One region of the Streptomyces sp. NPDC020807 genome, then DNA from elsewhere that is predicted to be linked to it. Evidence: riboswitches for the same ligand, from Rfam matches in the RefSeq annotation. Region 1 holds a riboswitch; the other holds the start of a gene.
What was found. A riboswitch is a leader RNA that binds a small molecule or an ion and turns the genes downstream of it on or off. The one in region 1 is predicted to bind thiamine pyrophosphate.
Positions count from the first base shown of each region.

Region 1 (7,719 bases):
GTCGACAACGACCACGAAGCCGCCGTCCTCGACCTGCTCGACCACCTCGCCGACGCCGGCGCCCGCCGGATCGGCCTCCTCACCGGAACCACCACCGACACCTACACCCGCCTGTCCACCACCGCGTACCTCAACTGGTGCGAGAGGGTCGGCCAGGACCCCGTATACGAGGCCTATCCGGCGCACGATCCGTGCGCGGGCGCCGTCGCGGCCGACCGGCTGCTCGCCCGCCCGGACCGACCCGACGCCGTCTACGGCCTCTTCGACCCCAACGGAACCGATCTCCTCGCGGCCGCGCGCCGCTACGGGCTGCGCGTCCCGGAGGACCTGCTGCTGGTCTGCTGCAGCGAGTCCACCGTGTACGCGACGACCGAACCGCCCATCACGACGCTCTCGCTCAAACCGCGCAGGATCGGCACGGCCGTCGTCCAGCTCCTCATCGACGCCATCGAGGGGATCGACGCGGACGGCCCGGTCGAGCGGGTGATACCGACCGAACTCATCGTCCGCACCTCCTCGCAGCGGCGCTCGCCGCGCACCACGGTCAGCCCGCCGCGCTCACCCGCGAAGGACTGACACGGCCCCATCCGCCACCGCCGCCCCGCCCCCTGCCCGTGGGCCGGGGCGGCGAAACCGGTCGCCACACCGGCTTCAACCCTGGACTGGACCTTCTCAATTCGGGCGAAACAACCGGTGAACCCGGAGTGGACCCGGATTCACCACCCCTGGTGCGTCACACAGGAGGACCCTCATTCCTATGATGGGCGGACGACACCGCGGACCACCCCGACCAGGCCGGTCCGCGATGTGCAGGGCATCGCGACGGTGGTGGAGGGGTCCATGACTCAGGGGGCCGGGCAGGAGCCCGTGGTGCGCACGGCGACATTGCGCGACTTCCGCGTACCGCCGTACGCCCTGGTACCCGTACAGGGTCACGCCGTCGAGCCGCCCTCGGCGGAGCGGCAGAGCCCGGAGCCCGCACCGGCTCCGGCCGACCCGACCCTCCTCCTGGGCCGCCGCCTCGCACCCGTGGCGGACGCGGGAGTCCCTGTCTCTGGCGCCGGAGCCCCCGTTCCTGACGCCGGAGCGCACGCACAGGCCCAGGAGCCCGCGGCAAGCGCCCCCGCCGTCTCCTCCGCCGTCTCCTCCATCGTCTCCGTCGCCACCGGCCACCACCCCGGCAACGGCTTCCCCCAGGGCGAGCCCCCCGCCGACTACACCCCGACCGAGCGCGACCTCCCCGTCATCCAGCGCGGCGACACCCTCCAGGTCCCGGTCACCCCCGACGCCGCCGCGACGCCCGAGCGCGCCTCCGCGCCCGCCGACGGCCCCGGCCCGCTCTACGTCGTCGGCGACGTCCACGGCTACCTCGACGAACTCCTGGCCGCCCTCCGCGCCCAGGGCCTCGTCGACGAGAACGGCGGCTGGGCCGCGGGCAACGCCCGGCTGTGGTTCCTCGGCGACTTCACCGACCGCGGCCCCGACGGCATCGGCGTCATCGACCTCGTCATGCGGCTCTCCGCCGAGGCCGCGGCCGCCGGCGGCTACTGCAAGGCCCTCATGGGCAACCACGAGCTGCTGCTCATCGGCGCCAAGCGCTTCGCCGACACCCCGGTCAACTCCGGCGCGGGCACCGCCACCTTCCAGGCGGCCTGGCTGCTCAACGGCGGGCAGAAGCACGACATGGACCGCCTCCAGGACGTCCACCTCCAGTGGATGTCCCGGCTCGACGCCGTGGTCCTGGAGGACGACCACCTCCTCCTGCACTCGGACACCACCGCCTACCTCGAGTACGGCGAGAGCATCGAGGACGTCAACGAGAAGGTCCACGAGATCCTCACCCGAAGCGACGCCGACGAGGTCTGGGACCTCTTCCGGAAGTTCACCAAGCGCTTCGCGTTCCGCGACGACGAGACCGGTCCGCAGGCCGTGCAGGAGCTCCTCTCCACCTATGGCGGCCACCGGATCGTGCACGGCCACAGCCCCATCCCGTACCTCCTCGGCCAGGTCGGCGGCGAAGAGGACGAGGGTGACGGCGGCCCGGTCGTCGACGGACCGCACGTGTACGCGGACGGGCTCGCCATCGCCATGGACGGCGGCGTGACCATGGCCGGAAAGCTGCTGGTCGTCCAACTCCCCCTGAACGACTGACGGATAACCCAGCGCATCCGGAAAAGGCGATTTCCGGAAACACCCTGTCAGCCAGTGGCGTCACCGCAATACCATCGGACCATCCGTAGCAGGCTCTCCTCCGTTTTCGCCCGCCCGGCCGTTCTCCGCGGCTGATCCGGGCCTGCGGAGCATCGGGGGATGCACATGAACGTGGCTCCGTACCTGCTGACCGAGGACCGCGCCGAGTACGAGCGCGTCCTCGACGACGCACTGAGCACCGCGCACACACGCCCGGAACTCGCCGGATTCGGGACATGGCTGACGGCCGCACAGCTGCGCGCCATGGCCGTGAACGCGACGGCGCTGATCACCACCGCGGCGGCGAGCGAGTACGCCCACTTCACCAAGGTCCGCGAGGCGGGCCGCGTCGCCGTCGCCACCCGCGTCCCCGCCCGGCAGGACGGTTCCGGGGCCGGAATCGTCGCGATCCTCACGGTGATGGTGCCCGTGCTCGCCGGGTCCGCCGCCGTCATCTTCCTGCTGGTCGGCGCGGTGCTGCGGGCCGTCGCGCCCGGCCTGCGGTTCGGCGGGACCCTCCTGACGGCCGGCCTGGTCTTCGGTGCGCTCGCCGCCGCGGGCCTGGTCTGCGCGGGGGCGGGGCTCCTCGTGACCGCCCTGCGGAACAGTCCGGCCGCGACCGTCACCTCCGCCGCGGCCGCCGGCGGTCCGGAGGACGAGCTCGCCCGCGCCCGCGAAGCCTGGCGCCACGCCCTGCTCGAACGAGGGATCGTCCCGTTCCTCCGCGACGCCCTCGCCGCGACCGAACCACCGGACCAGCAAGGCCCGTAGGCCCGGGGCTCCCCCGCGCCAAGCGGGGGACCGGCACCCGGCCGGTCCCCCGTTCCCCCTCGGGCCGGTCAGTCCGCCAGCGGCAGGTAGACGCGGTTGCCGGAGGCCGCGAACTCCTTCGACTTCTCCGCCATCCCGGCCTCGATCTCCTCCGGCGTCCCCCCGTGCTCACGCCGGATGTCCTGGGAGATCCGCATCGAGCAGAACTTCGGCCCGCACATCGAGCAGAAGTGCGCCGTCTTCGCGGGCTCCGCCGGCAGCGTCTCGTCGTGGAACTCGCGGGCGGTGACGGGGTCGAGGGCCAGGTTGAACTGGTCCTCCCAGCGGAACTCGAACCGCGCGTCCGAGAGCGCGTCGTCCCACTCCTGCGCGCCCGGGTGCCCCTTGGCCAGGTCCGCCGCGTGGGCCGAGATCTTGTACGTGATGACGCCGGTCTTCACGTCGTCCTTGTTCGGCAGGCCCAGGTGCTCCTTGGGCGTGACGTAGCAGAGCATCGCCGTGCCCCACCAGGCGATCATCGCGGCGCCGATGCCCGAGGTGATGTGGTCGTACGCGGGCGCGACGTCCGTGGTCAGCGGGCCGAGCGTGTAGAACGGGGCCTCCTCGCAGATCTCCTGCTGGAGGTCGATGTTCTCCTTGATCTTGTGCATCGGGACGTGGCCCGGGCCCTCGATCATCGTCTGCACGTTGTGCCGCTTGGCGATCGTGTTCAGCTCGCCGAGCGTCTTCAGCTCCGCGAACTGCGCCTCGTCGTTGGCGTCCGCGATCGAGCCGGGGCGCAGGCCGTCGCCGAGCGAGTACGTGACGTCGTACGCCGCGAGGATCTCGCAGAGTTCCTCGAAGTTCGTGTAGAGGAAGTTCTCCTTGTGGTGCGCGAGGCACCAGGCGGCCATGATCGAGCCGCCGCGCGAGACGATGCCCGTCTTGCGGCGCGCGGTGAGGGGCACGTACGGCAGGAGCACGCCGGCGTGGACCGTCATGTAGTCGACGCCCTGCTCGGCCTGCTCGATGACCGTGTCCTTGTAGATCTCCCAGGTCAGGTCCTCGGCCTTGCCGTCGACCTTCTCCAGCGCCTGGTAGAGCGGCACGGTGCCGATCGGCACGGGGGAGTTGCGCAGCACCCACTCGCGGGTGGTGTGGATGTTGCGGCCGGTGGACAGGTCCATGACCGTGTCGGCGCCCCACTTCGTCGCCCAGGTCATCTTCTCCACCTCCTCCTCGATGGAGGAGGTGACGGCCGAGTTGCCGATGTTGGCGTTGACCTTCACCAGGAACCGCTTGCCGATGATCATCGGCTCGATCTCCGGGTGGTTGACGTTCGCGGGGAGCACCGCGCGACCCGCGGCGATCTCCTCCCGCACGACCTCGGGGGAGACGTTCTCGCGGATCGCGACGTACTCCATCTCCGGGGTGATCTCGCCCCGGCGGGCGTACGCGAGCTGGGTCACCGCCTGGCCGTCGCGGCCGCGGCGCGGCAGGCGCGGGCGGCCGGGGAAGACGGCGTCGAGGTTCTTGAGCCCGCCGCCGCGCGGCGAGGTGTGCTTGATGCCGTCGTCCTCGGGGCGGACGGGGCGGCCGGCGTACTCCTCGGTGTCGCCGCGCGCGATGATCCAGTTCTCGCGCAGCGGCGCGAGGCCCCGCCGCACGTCGGTGTCGACGGTGGGGTCGGTGTACGGGCCGGACGTGTCGTACAGCGTCACGTCCTTGCCGTTGGTGAGGTGCACCTGACGGACCGGCACCCGGATGTCGGGGCGGGAACCCTCGACGTACCCCTTGTGCCAGCCCGGCGTGCGCTCCTGCGGGCTGTTCTGGTCGGAGGCAGGCGTGCGTGCATCCTGAATGGTCATGAGACCGAATCTCCCTACGCCGGCATTACCCGGTAACAGGTTCGGCGGTCGGCGCAGCCTCCTCCCGTTCGACGTACTTCAGTACGCGCGTACGGTGATCAGCGCCCTCTCAGCCCGGTGCTCCGAGCTCCCGCGTGTGCAAAGGTGTCACCACGCTAGCGCCATCCCTGGCGTGCTGAACAGTGGGCCCTCGCCGTTCTTGCGATGATCGGTCGGTGACTTCCCCCCAGCAGACACCCGAGCCGCACGGCCACGATCATGCCCCCGGCACCTCGCACGGTCATGGTCACAGCCACAGCCACGGCCCCGCCGCCCCCGTCTCCCGGCATCTGCGCAAGGTCATCGCCGCGGTCCTGATCCCCTTCGCCACCGCCGTGGTGGTCGGTCTCGTGGTCCTGTGGCCAGGCGGCACCCCGGCGCACGAGCGCACGGGGGTCGGCTTCGACAGGCAGACCGAGCAGGGCACGGTCGTCTCCGTCGAGCAGGTCGACTGCAAAGACGTGAACGCCGCCCAGGTACCGCCCACCGGCGACACCTCGACCGCGCAGGGCCGCGAGGCGGTCAACGCGCAGCAGGGGCAGTGCGAGAAGGCGACGATCGAGGTCACCAGCGGCCCGGACAAGGGGCGTACGTTCACCGAGATCGTGCAGCCCGACGCGCCGCGCCAACTGGAAGAGGGTCAGGGCGTGGTGGTGGCGTACGCCCCCGACGCACCGCACGACCTCCAGTACTCGGTGACGGACGCGAACCGGAAGCTGCCGATGGCCCTGCTCGCGGGGATCTTCGCGCTGGCGGTGGTGGTCGTCGGGCGAATGCGGGGCGTCATGGCGCTCGTCGCCCTCGTGGTGAGCTTCCTGATCCTGACCTTCTTCATCCTGCCGGCGATCCTGGACGGATCGAACCCGCTGGTCGTGGCCGTGGTCGGATCGAGCGCGATCATGCTGATCGCTCTCTACATGTGCCACGGGCTCTCGGCCCGCACCTCGGTCGCCGTACTCGGCACGCTGGTCTCGCTGCTGCTGATCGGGCTGCTCGGCTCGATCTTCATCGGCTGGGCCTCGCTCAGCGGCAACACCGATGACAACACCGGCCTGATCCACGGCCTCTACCCGGACATCGACATGTCCGGCCTGCTGCTCGCCAGCGTGATCATCGGCTCGCTGGGCGTCCTGGACGACGTGACCGTCACGCAGACCTCGGCGGTGTGGGAGCTGCACCAGGCCGATCCCCGCATGGGCCCGCGCGGTCTGTACCGGGCCGGGATCCGGATCGGCCGCGACCACATCGCCTCGGTGGTGAACACCCTGGTCCTCGCCTACGCGGGTGCCGCCCTGCCGCTCCTGCTGCTCTTCTCGATCGCGCAGAGCAGCATGGGCACGGTGGCCAACAGCGAGCTGGTCGCGGTGGAGATCGTCCGAACGCTGGTCGGTTCGATCGGACTCGTCGCCTCGGTGCCGGTCACCACCGCCCTCGCGGCCCTGGTGGTCTCCGCCGACCGGCCGGGGCCCGATGGCGAGGGGAACTCCCGGGCGGCAGCGGTACGGGGCGGCCGGCGGCGGCGCGCGAAGTAGGGACTTTCGGCAGGGGTCAGCCCGCGTTCTCCTCTGCCAGAATCCGGCCGAGTGCGGCTTCGAGGTTGTCCTCGAAGTCGCCGAGTGTCCTTTCCTGACCGAGCGGGACCAGCTTGTCCGTCCGGTCCAGGAACGCGACCAGCGGCGGCGCGCTGGCGCGGAAGAGGGCACGGTCGGCGCCGACCTGGAGGCGGATGGAGACGTCCGAGAGCCCCTCCGGGTCCGTCGGCGCGATGTGCACGTCGCCGTCGCCGCTCGGGCGGTTGATTCCGTCGAGCAGCAGTTCACGACCGAACGCCCAGGTCACGGGCGCGTCTCCGGGAAGGTGGAACGTCATCCGTACCGCGTAAGGATCCCGGGCCTCGTATCGCAGCTCGACCGGGATCTTGAAGCAGAGCTCCTCGGAGACGAGGAAGCTCATCAGGACCTCGGCCTGAACCGACTCTCGCATCATGTACCCCGCAGTAGATGAAGCTGTGTAAACACAGCTGCTGAAAGCTGTGACCGAAACGGCCAGGAATGATCCCCCGTGGCCCTCTTGACGCAATCGTGCTGTACGCGCTAGCAGATCACAAGGAGTGATTTTTCAGATACTGATAGAGAACGCGAGTGAGCTGAAGAGCCTCCCGATCTCTGTACGTAGCCGCTCGACTGCCGGGAGCAACCGTTCTGCCTGGTGGAGGGGGAGGGAAATGGCCATCGCGCCCGCCGTGGAGCCCGCGGTGATGGGGATGGCGGCACAGACCGTGCCGAGCGCATATTCCTGACGCTCTACCAGGGGTTCCATACGGCCCAAATCGCCCAAACGCTCCAAAAGGGCACGGCGATTACGCACCGTGTACGGAGTGATGGCTTCCACCGGGTGCCGGTCGAGGTGGTCTTGACGGCTCTTCAGATCGAGTTGGCTCAGGAGGCATTGCCCGATCGCGTGGGCGTGCCCGGTCTCCCGGAAGTCGGCCCATTCCTCGACCGCGGGGGCCGAAGGAGTGTCGGCGACGGCGACGAGCTCGATCTCGCCCTCGCGATAGAGGGCGAAGTACACCGGCACACCGATCTCGTCCCGCCAGCGGGCAAGGGAGTCTTCGATCTTGATGCGACGATTCTGCACAGCTCCGCCACCGGCCAGTCGGACGGCGGCGTCACCCAGGAGGAACACACCCTTCTCGCGGCGCAGATAGCCCTCGTGCGTCAGGGTGCGGAGCAGGTGGTACGTCGTGGGGAGCTGAAGGCCCGTCTCGCGGGCGAGTTGTTTGGCCGGGGCGCCGTCCGCATGGGAGGACACGGCCTCCAGAAGTCTCAGCGCCCGCTGCACCGAACCGATCAGGGTAGGTGCAGCCGTC
Region 1 covers NZ_JBFADU010000001.1:219,910-227,628, forward strand. Annotated here, with positions in the region: gene AB0G79_RS01075 (LacI family DNA-binding transcriptional regulator) at 1-576, shown strand, start outside; gene AB0G79_RS01080 (metallophosphoesterase) at 826-2,151, shown strand; gene AB0G79_RS01085 (hypothetical protein) at 2,311-2,961, shown strand; gene thiC (phosphomethylpyrimidine synthase ThiC) at 3,030-4,808, opposite strand; TPP riboswitch at 4,803-4,952, opposite strand; gene AB0G79_RS01095 (YibE/F family protein) at 5,024-6,379, shown strand; gene AB0G79_RS01100 (SsgA family sporulation/cell division regulator) at 6,396-6,830, opposite strand; gene AB0G79_RS01105 (helix-turn-helix domain-containing protein) at 6,966-7,719, opposite strand, start outside.

Region 2 (7,719 bases), on a different contig from region 1:
GCGGCGGCCTGTGGTGGTCAGCGGTGGTACTGGTGGACCACCGCGTGGCCCTTGCCGCGGCCGATCATCCACTTGTTGACCGGCGTGGTGATCACGAAGGCGGCGGCGAGCGCGATGGCGAGGACGATCCAGAAGAGCGGGTCGTCGAGGTGTGCGTCCATGGCGCCCGGCCAGAGGGCGATGACGGTGTTGTCGATGATCTCCATGACGGCGATGGAGAGCGTGTCGGCGGCGAGCGCGACCTTGAAGGCGGCCCCGAAGGCGACGCCGGCGGCGAGGATGCCGCGCAGGGTCAGCGCGTAGCCGAAGGCGAACGCGAGGACGATCGCGAGGATCATCGTCTCCGTGTTGCCCCAGCCGAGCGCCGTGCCGATGACCATGCCGAGGACCTCGCCGATGGCGCAGCCGGTGAGGCAGTGGAGGGTGGCCCTGGCGGCCATGCCCCAGGAGGCCGCCCCGTGACCGGCCCCGTGACCGGCCCCGTGGCCGGCCCCGTGACCCGTGTGGTCGTGGTGTGCGTGCGCGTCGTGCTGCATGCGGTGCCCCCAGCGTCGGGTAGCGGTTCCGTTGCCTATGACGGAACCGTATACCCCTAGGGGGTACTGCTCAAGGGGAGGGGGTCAGCTCCTGCGCTCGCGCAGCTTCTTCAGGAGTTCGACGTCGGCGATGTGGCCCTCCGTACCGCCGGGCGTCTCGATGACCAGCGGTACGCCCTCGGTGGCCGGATGGCGCAGGAGGTTCCCGAAGGCCTCCTCGCCGATGTGCCCGGCGCCGATGTTCGCGTGACGGTCCTTGTGGGCACCCACGACGTCCTTCGAGTCGTTGGCGTGGATCAGTTTCAGCCGCCCCTCGCCGACGGTCGCCACCAGCTGGTCGAGGGTTTGCGTCGCCCCGTGCGGGCCCGTCAGGTCGTGGCCCGCGGCGAAGATGTGGCAGGTGTCGAGGCAGATGCCGAGCTTCGGATGGTGGTCGAGGGCGTCGAAGTACGGACCGAACTCCTCGGCGCGCGAGCAGAGCGAGAAGCCCTGGCCGGCGGTGGACTCGATGAGGAGGTCCGGGTCGTCCGCGTGCGTCAGCTCGTCGAGGAGCGGCAGCATCCGCTCCCGTACCTGAGCCAGCGCCTCCGCGCGCGGACGGCCGCCGGTCGCGGAGCCGGTGTGGACCACCACGCCCTTCGCGCCGATCTCCCGGCCCCGGCGCAGCGAGTGCCGCAGCGACTCGACCGACTTCTCGACGGTGGCCTCGGTGTGGGAGCCGAAGTTGATGAGGTACGGGGCGTGGACCCAGGCCGAGATCGACTCGGCGGCGCACTCCTCCCGGAACCGCTCGTCCTGGGCGGGGTTGCCTGCCGGGGTGGCCCAGCCGCGCGGGTTGGCGACGAAGACCTGGACGGTCTCGGCGCCGAGCGTGCGGGCGTAGCCGAGGCCGACGGTGGCGAGTCCGCCGGCCACGGGGACGTGGCCGCCGACCGGGTTGCGCAGGAGTGCGTCGCGCATGGGTGCTCAGAGTCCCTTGATCGTGAGGGTGACGGTGGAGCCCTCGGGGGCGGTGTCGCCGCCGTCGACGGACTGGCTCGCGACCGTGTCGCCGAGGAACGGGAAGGACTTCTTGATCTCGACCGTGAAGCCCGCGTCCTCCAGGGCCGTGCGGGCGTCGTCGGTGGTCTCCCCGGTGACGTCCGGGACCTCCACCATCCGCGGGCCCTTGGAGACGGTGAGGGTGATCGTGTCGCCCTCGGCGGCGCGGCTGCCCTCGGCGAGGGACTGCGCGGCGACGGAGCCGGCGGGCTCGGGGGAGTGCACCCGCTCCGGCGCGACCTTCACCGTCAGGCCGTCCTCCTCCAGGAGGGCGGTCGCGTCGGCGAGGCTCTCGCCGGTGACGTCGGGGACGTCGACCGGGGAGCCCTTGCTGACGAGGAGGGCGACCGCGGAGTCGGGGCTTCGCTCGGTGCCGGCGGCGGGGTCGCTGCTGATCACCGCGCCCTGGGCGACGGTGTCGTTGAACTCGCTGGTCACGACGCCGGGGGCGAGGCCCTCCTCCTTGAGGAGACGTCTGGCCTCCGCGAGGGGCTTGTCCCTGAGGTTCGGGACCTTCACGGTCTCGGGGCCGCGGGAGATCGTCAGGGTCACCGTGCCGTTGCCCCGGACGCGCTCGCCGGGGGCCGGGTCGACGGCCATGACCGTGCCGCGCTCGTACACCTCGCTGAAGGCGCGCTTCGTCGTGCCGACGTCGAGACCGGCGTCCTTGACGCGCTTCGTCGCGACGGCCTCGGTCTGGCCGAGGACGGCGGGGACGCGGGTGAACTGGCCGGAGTTGATGTACCAGACGCCGGTGCCGAGGCCGAGGAGGAGCAGGACGGCGAGGACGATCGTGAGCGGGCCGCGCGGCGGCCGCCGACGGGCGGACCGCGTGGCCGGGGGCGGCGGTACGGGGACGGGCATGCGGTTCGTGTGCTGGACGGACCGCCGGTCGTCGCCGTCCGCCTCGGCCGCCGGTACGGCGCGGGCGATCACGGAGGTCCGGTCGTCGGCGGTGTCCCGCGTGCCGGAGCGGGCCTGCGGGGGCGCGGCGTCCAGCTGCTCGTCGGTGAGCCCGGCGCGGGCCTCGCGGAGCAGGGCGAGCAGGGCGACGGCGTCGTGCGGGCGGACCTCGGGGTTGCGGGCGGTCGCGGCGGCGACCAGCTCGTCCAGCTCCAGGGCGAGGCCGGGGACGGCGGCGGAGGGGGCCGGGACGTCGGTGTGGAGGTGCCGGTAGAGGACCTGGGCGGGGGTGTCGCCGTCGTGCGGCTTGGCGCCGGTCAGCATCTCGTACAGGACGACACCGCAGGCGTACACGTCGGCGCGGGTGTCGGCGGTGCCGTGCTCGATCTGCTCCGGCGCGAGGTACGAGACGGTGCCGAGGACGGACCCGGTGGTGGCCGTCGCGGAGCCCACGGCCCGTACGAGACCGAAGTCGGCCACCTTGACCCGGCCGTCGTCCCCTATGAGGACGTTCTCCGGCTTCATGTCCCGGTGCACGAAACCGGCCCGGTGGGCGGCGCCGAGCGCGGCGAGGACGGGCTCCAGGATGTCGAGCGCGGCGCGGGGCGCGAGGGCGCCGCGCTCGCGCAGGACGTCGCGGAGGGTGCAGCCGGCGACGTACTCCATGGCCAGGTAGACGTAGGCGCCCTCGGCGCCCTGGTCGAAGACGCCGACGACGTTCGGGTGGGCGAGCCTCGCGACGGACTTCGCCTCGCGGATGAAGCGCTCGACGAAGGCGGCGTCGGTGGCGAGGGCGGGGTGCATCACCTTGAGCGCGAGGACGCGGTCGAGGCGGGTGTCCACGGCCCGGTAGACCGTGGCCATACCGCCGACGGCGATGCGCGCGTCGACGCGGTAGCGGCCGTCGAGCAGCCGCCCGACGAGGGGGTCCTGAAGGGTCGTGTCCACGGCGTCGAGTCTACGAGCCGGGGAGAGGCCCCCCGCGCCGTCGCCCCCTCACCGCAGCGAACCTGTGACGAGCGCCTCGACCGGTGCCCACCCGTTCCGCCCCGGCGGAACGCATGCCCACAACGGGGCGGGCGCGACCTCGGTGTGGTGGCCGCCAGGTCAGAAGGCCGGGCGTTCCGGGTCCAGGTGGGGCAGGCCTGTCGTGGGGGAGGAGGCTTCGGCGAAGTGGCGGCGGGGGATCCGGCCCGCCCGCCACGCCAGCCGCCCCGCCTCCACCGCGTGCCGCATCGCCGAAGCCATCAGCACCGGCTCCTGCGCCCGCGTCACCGCCGACGCCAGCATCACCGCCGCGCACCCCAGCTCCATCGCGAGCGCCGCGTCCGACGCCGTGCCCGCGCCCGCGTCCAGGATCACCGGCACCTGGGCGCGTTCCACGATCAGCTGGAAGTTGTGGGGGTTGCGGATGCCCAGGCCGGAGCCGATGGGGGAGCCGAGCGGCATGACGGCCGCGCAGCCGACGTCCTCCAGCTTCCGCGCCAGGACGGGGTCGTCGTTGGTGTAGGGGAGGACGGTGAAGCCGTCGTCGACGAGGGTCTCGGCGGCGGCGAGGAGCTCCTCCCCGTCCGGGAGGAGGGTCCGCTCGTCGGCGACGACCTCCAGCTTGATCCAGTCCGTGCCGAGGGCCTCCCGCGCGAGCCGCGCGGTGAGGACTGCCTCGCCCGCCGTGTAGCAGCCCGCCGTGTTCGGCAGGACCCGGATGCCGAGCCGGTCGAGGACGGAGAGGACGGAGCCCTGGACCGTCGGGTCCAGGCGCCGCATGGCGACGGTCGTCAGCTCCGTACCGCTGGCGACGAGGGAGCGTTCCAGGGTGTCGAGGCTGGGCGCGCCGCCCGTGCCCATGATCAGGCGGGAGGCGAAGTCCGCGCCGCCGAGGCGGAAGGTGTCGTCGGACATGGCGCTCAGCCTCCCTGGACCGCGGTCAGGACTTCCACCCGGTCGCCCTCGCCGAGGACCGTCGTCGCCCATTCCCCGCGCGGCACGACCGTCTCGTTGAGCGCCGCCGCCACGCCGGAGCGGGCCGTGGTGAGGGCGGTGACGAGGGTGTCCAGCGTGGTCGCCGGGGGGAGGTTCCTCGGCTCTCCGTTCACGGAGACGTTCACGGAGACCTTCACGTGCTCGGTCATGCGGGCTGCTCCTGGCGTGCGGGGGCGAATCGGCGGGGGGTGAAGGGGCGCGCCTCCGGCGGGAGGGTGCCCGTCGTGAGCACCTCCGCCATGACGTCGCCGGTGACGGGGGTGAGCAGCACCCCGTTGCGGTAGTGCCCGGTGGCCAGGTGGAGGCCGGGGAGGGCGGTGGGGCCGAGCAGCGGCGCGTTGTCGGGGGACGCGGGGCGCAGTCCGGCGCGGGTCTCGGTGAGCGGGAGCTCGGTGAGGCCGGGGACGAGTTCGTGCGCGTCGCGGAGGAGCTCGTACACGCCGCCCGCCGTCACCGTCGTGTCCCAGCCGAGCTCCTCGCTGGTGGCGCCGACGACGAGCTCGCCGTTGGCGCGCGGCACGAGGTAGACGTGGCTGCCGCGGACGACCGCGCGGACGGTCCGGGAGAGGAAGGGGGCGTACGGGGCGGGGACCCGCAGCCGCAGGACCTGGCCCTTCACCGGGCGGACCGGCGGAAGGGCCTCCTCCGGGACGCCCGCGAGCCGCCCGCTCAGGCTGCCGGCCGCGAGGACGACCTGGTCGGCCGTCAGTTCCTCGCCGCCGGTGAGTACGGCTCCGGCGGCCCGGTCCCGTACGACCGTCAGGCGCTCCGCGTGGGCGCGGTGGAAGACCACCCCGGCCCGCTCGCAGGCGAGGAGGAGCGCGTCGGCGAGCCGGCGCGGGTCCACCTGGTGGTCGCCGTCGACCCGGAGCCCGCCGCGCACGCCGGGCGCGAGCATGGGTTCGAGGCGGCGGCAGTCGCGGCCGCTGAGCCATTCCGACGTGAGGCCGCACCGGGTCTGGAGGGCGTGGAGTTCGCGCAGGTGGGCGCGGTCGTCGGCGTCGAGGGCGACGGCGAGGGTGCCGCAGGCCCGGTAGCCGGTGTCGTGACCGGTCGCCTCCTCCAGTTCGGCGACGAACGACGGATAGCGCTCCGCGGAGGCGAGGTTGAGACCGAGGAGGGTCTCCTCGCCGTAGTGGAGTTCGGTGACGGCGGCGAGCATCCCGGCCGCGACCCGCGCGGCGCCGCCGCCCGGGTCCGGGTCGGCCACGGCGGTGCGCAGGCCGCGCCGCGCGGCCCGCCAGGCCGTGACCAGGCCGATGATTCCGCCCCCGACCACGAGGACATCGGAAGAACGCATGGGCGTCCAGCCCCTCCCTTCGCCGGCATGACCCGGATCAGGTTCGTACGGTCGGAGGCCGGCCAGCCTCCCTCTCAGCCCGGTGCGTCCGGGCTCCCGCGAGTGCTTTACGCCCGCCAGACTAGCCCGCGTCGACGAGGGGTCACAGGCCCCTCCCTACCTGACGGGCCGTCAGATGCGTAAGGTGGACGGGTGAGCGAGCAGAAGCAGACCCAGCGGCACGTCGTGATCGTCGGCGCCGGAATGGCGGGCGTGCAGACCGCCGTCGCCCTGCGGGAACAGGGCTTCACCGGCCCCGTGACCCTCATCGGCGCCGAGCCCCACCAGCCCTACGACCGGCCCCCGCTCTCCAAGGCGGTCCTCCTCGGCAAGGCCGAGGACTCCGCCTTCGACGTCGACTTCGAGGAGCTCGGCGTCGAGCTGCGCCTCGGCCTCGACGTCCTCGGACTGCGCGCCGCCGACCGCGAGATCGACACCGAGGCCGGACCCGTCCCGTACGGCGCCCTCGTCCTCGCCACCGGCGCCCACCCGGTCAACCTGCCCGGCGCCGACGGCGTCCCCGGCGTCCACCTCCTGCGCACCCTCGACGACGCCGCCCGCCTGGCTCCCGTCCTGGAGCGCCGCCACACCGTCGTGGTCGTCGGCGCGGGCTGGATCGGCGCCGAGTTCGCCACCGCCGCGCGCGAGGCCGGCTGCGAGGTCACCGTCGTCGAGGCCGCCGACCGCCCCCTGGCCGGGGCCCTTCCCGCCGAGGTCACCGGCCCCATGGCCGGCTGGTACGCGGAGAACGGCGCCGAACTCCTCACCCACGCGCGCGTGGAGACGATCCGCCCCGGCACGCCCGGCCGGGTCGTCCTCGCCGACGGCCGCGAGCTGCCCGCCGACGCCGTCGTCGTCGGCATCGGCGCCCGCCCCGCGACCGGCTGGCTCGCCGGATCCGGCATCGCCCTCGACCCGAGCGGCGCCGTCACCGCCGACGACCGGCTGCGCACCAGCCTGCCCGGGGTGTACGCGGTCGGCGACTGCGCCTCCTACCCCTCCGCCCGCTACGGCGAGCGGCTCCTCGTCCACCACTGGGACAACGCGCTCCAGGGGCCCCGTACGGTCGCGGCGGGCATCGTCGCCGCCGACGTCACCGGCGCCGACCCGGACCCGTACGACCCGGTGCCGTACTTCTGGTCCGAGCAGTTCGGCCGCTTCGTCCAGTACGCGGGCCACCACGCCGACGCCGACGAACTCCTGTGGCGCGGCGACCCGGCCGGCGAGAGCTGGTCGGTCCTCTGGCTGCGTGACGGGGTCCCGGTCGCGCTGCTCGCCGTCGGGCGGCCCCGCGACCTCGCCCAGGGCCGCAAGCTCGTCGAGGCGGGCACCCCGGTCGACCGCGAGCGCGCCGCGGACCCGGCCGTTCCGCTGAAGTCGGCCGTCGCGTAGACCCGGCCGGAGGGCCCGAGTACCGACTGTCGGTCCGGGATGGCAGGCTTGTCCTGTGACCGAGATTGACGTGAAGATCGATGCGCTCGTCCCCGCCTGGCTCTACGTGCCCGACATCGGGGAGGCACTCGGCATCGACGTGCTGAAGGTGCGGCAGCTGATCAAGGACGGCCAGCTCATCGCGGTGCGCCGCGGAGAGAACAGGTCCCTGCAGGTTCCCGCCGCCTTCATCCAGGGCGACAAGATCGTCAAGGGCCTCGTCGGTCTGCTGACCGTCCTGCGGGACGACGGCTTCACCGACGAGGAGATGCTGGAGTGGCTCTTCACTCCGGACGAGAGCCTGCCGGGCACGCCCGCCCAGGCGCTCAACGAGAACCGCGGCACGGAGGTGAAGCGCCGCGCCCAGGCGCTCGCCATCTGACGAACACCGCCCTGAGCGCGCCCGAACCGAAGACACCACCCGCGGGTGGCGCGGTGGCAGGCCCCCGTCCCGGGGCCCGCCACCCGCGCCACCGGCGCCACCGA
Region 2 covers NZ_JBFADU010000004.1:58,223-65,941, reverse strand. Annotated here, with positions in the region: gene AB0G79_RS08135 (DUF4396 domain-containing protein) at 18-536, opposite strand; gene AB0G79_RS08130 (deoxyribonuclease IV) at 621-1,496, opposite strand; gene pknB (Stk1 family PASTA domain-containing Ser/Thr kinase) at 1,503-3,428, opposite strand; gene AB0G79_RS08120 (thiazole synthase) at 3,588-4,382, opposite strand; gene thiS (sulfur carrier protein ThiS) at 4,388-4,612, opposite strand; gene thiO (glycine oxidase ThiO) at 4,609-5,763, opposite strand; TPP riboswitch at 5,761-5,873, opposite strand; gene AB0G79_RS08105 (FAD-dependent oxidoreductase) at 5,956-7,194, shown strand; gene AB0G79_RS08100 (Rv2175c family DNA-binding protein) at 7,250-7,615, shown strand.
Region 2: linked by a shared signal. The riboswitch ahead of thiO (glycine oxidase ThiO) and the one ahead of thiC (phosphomethylpyrimidine synthase ThiC) in region 1 are both predicted to bind thiamine pyrophosphate.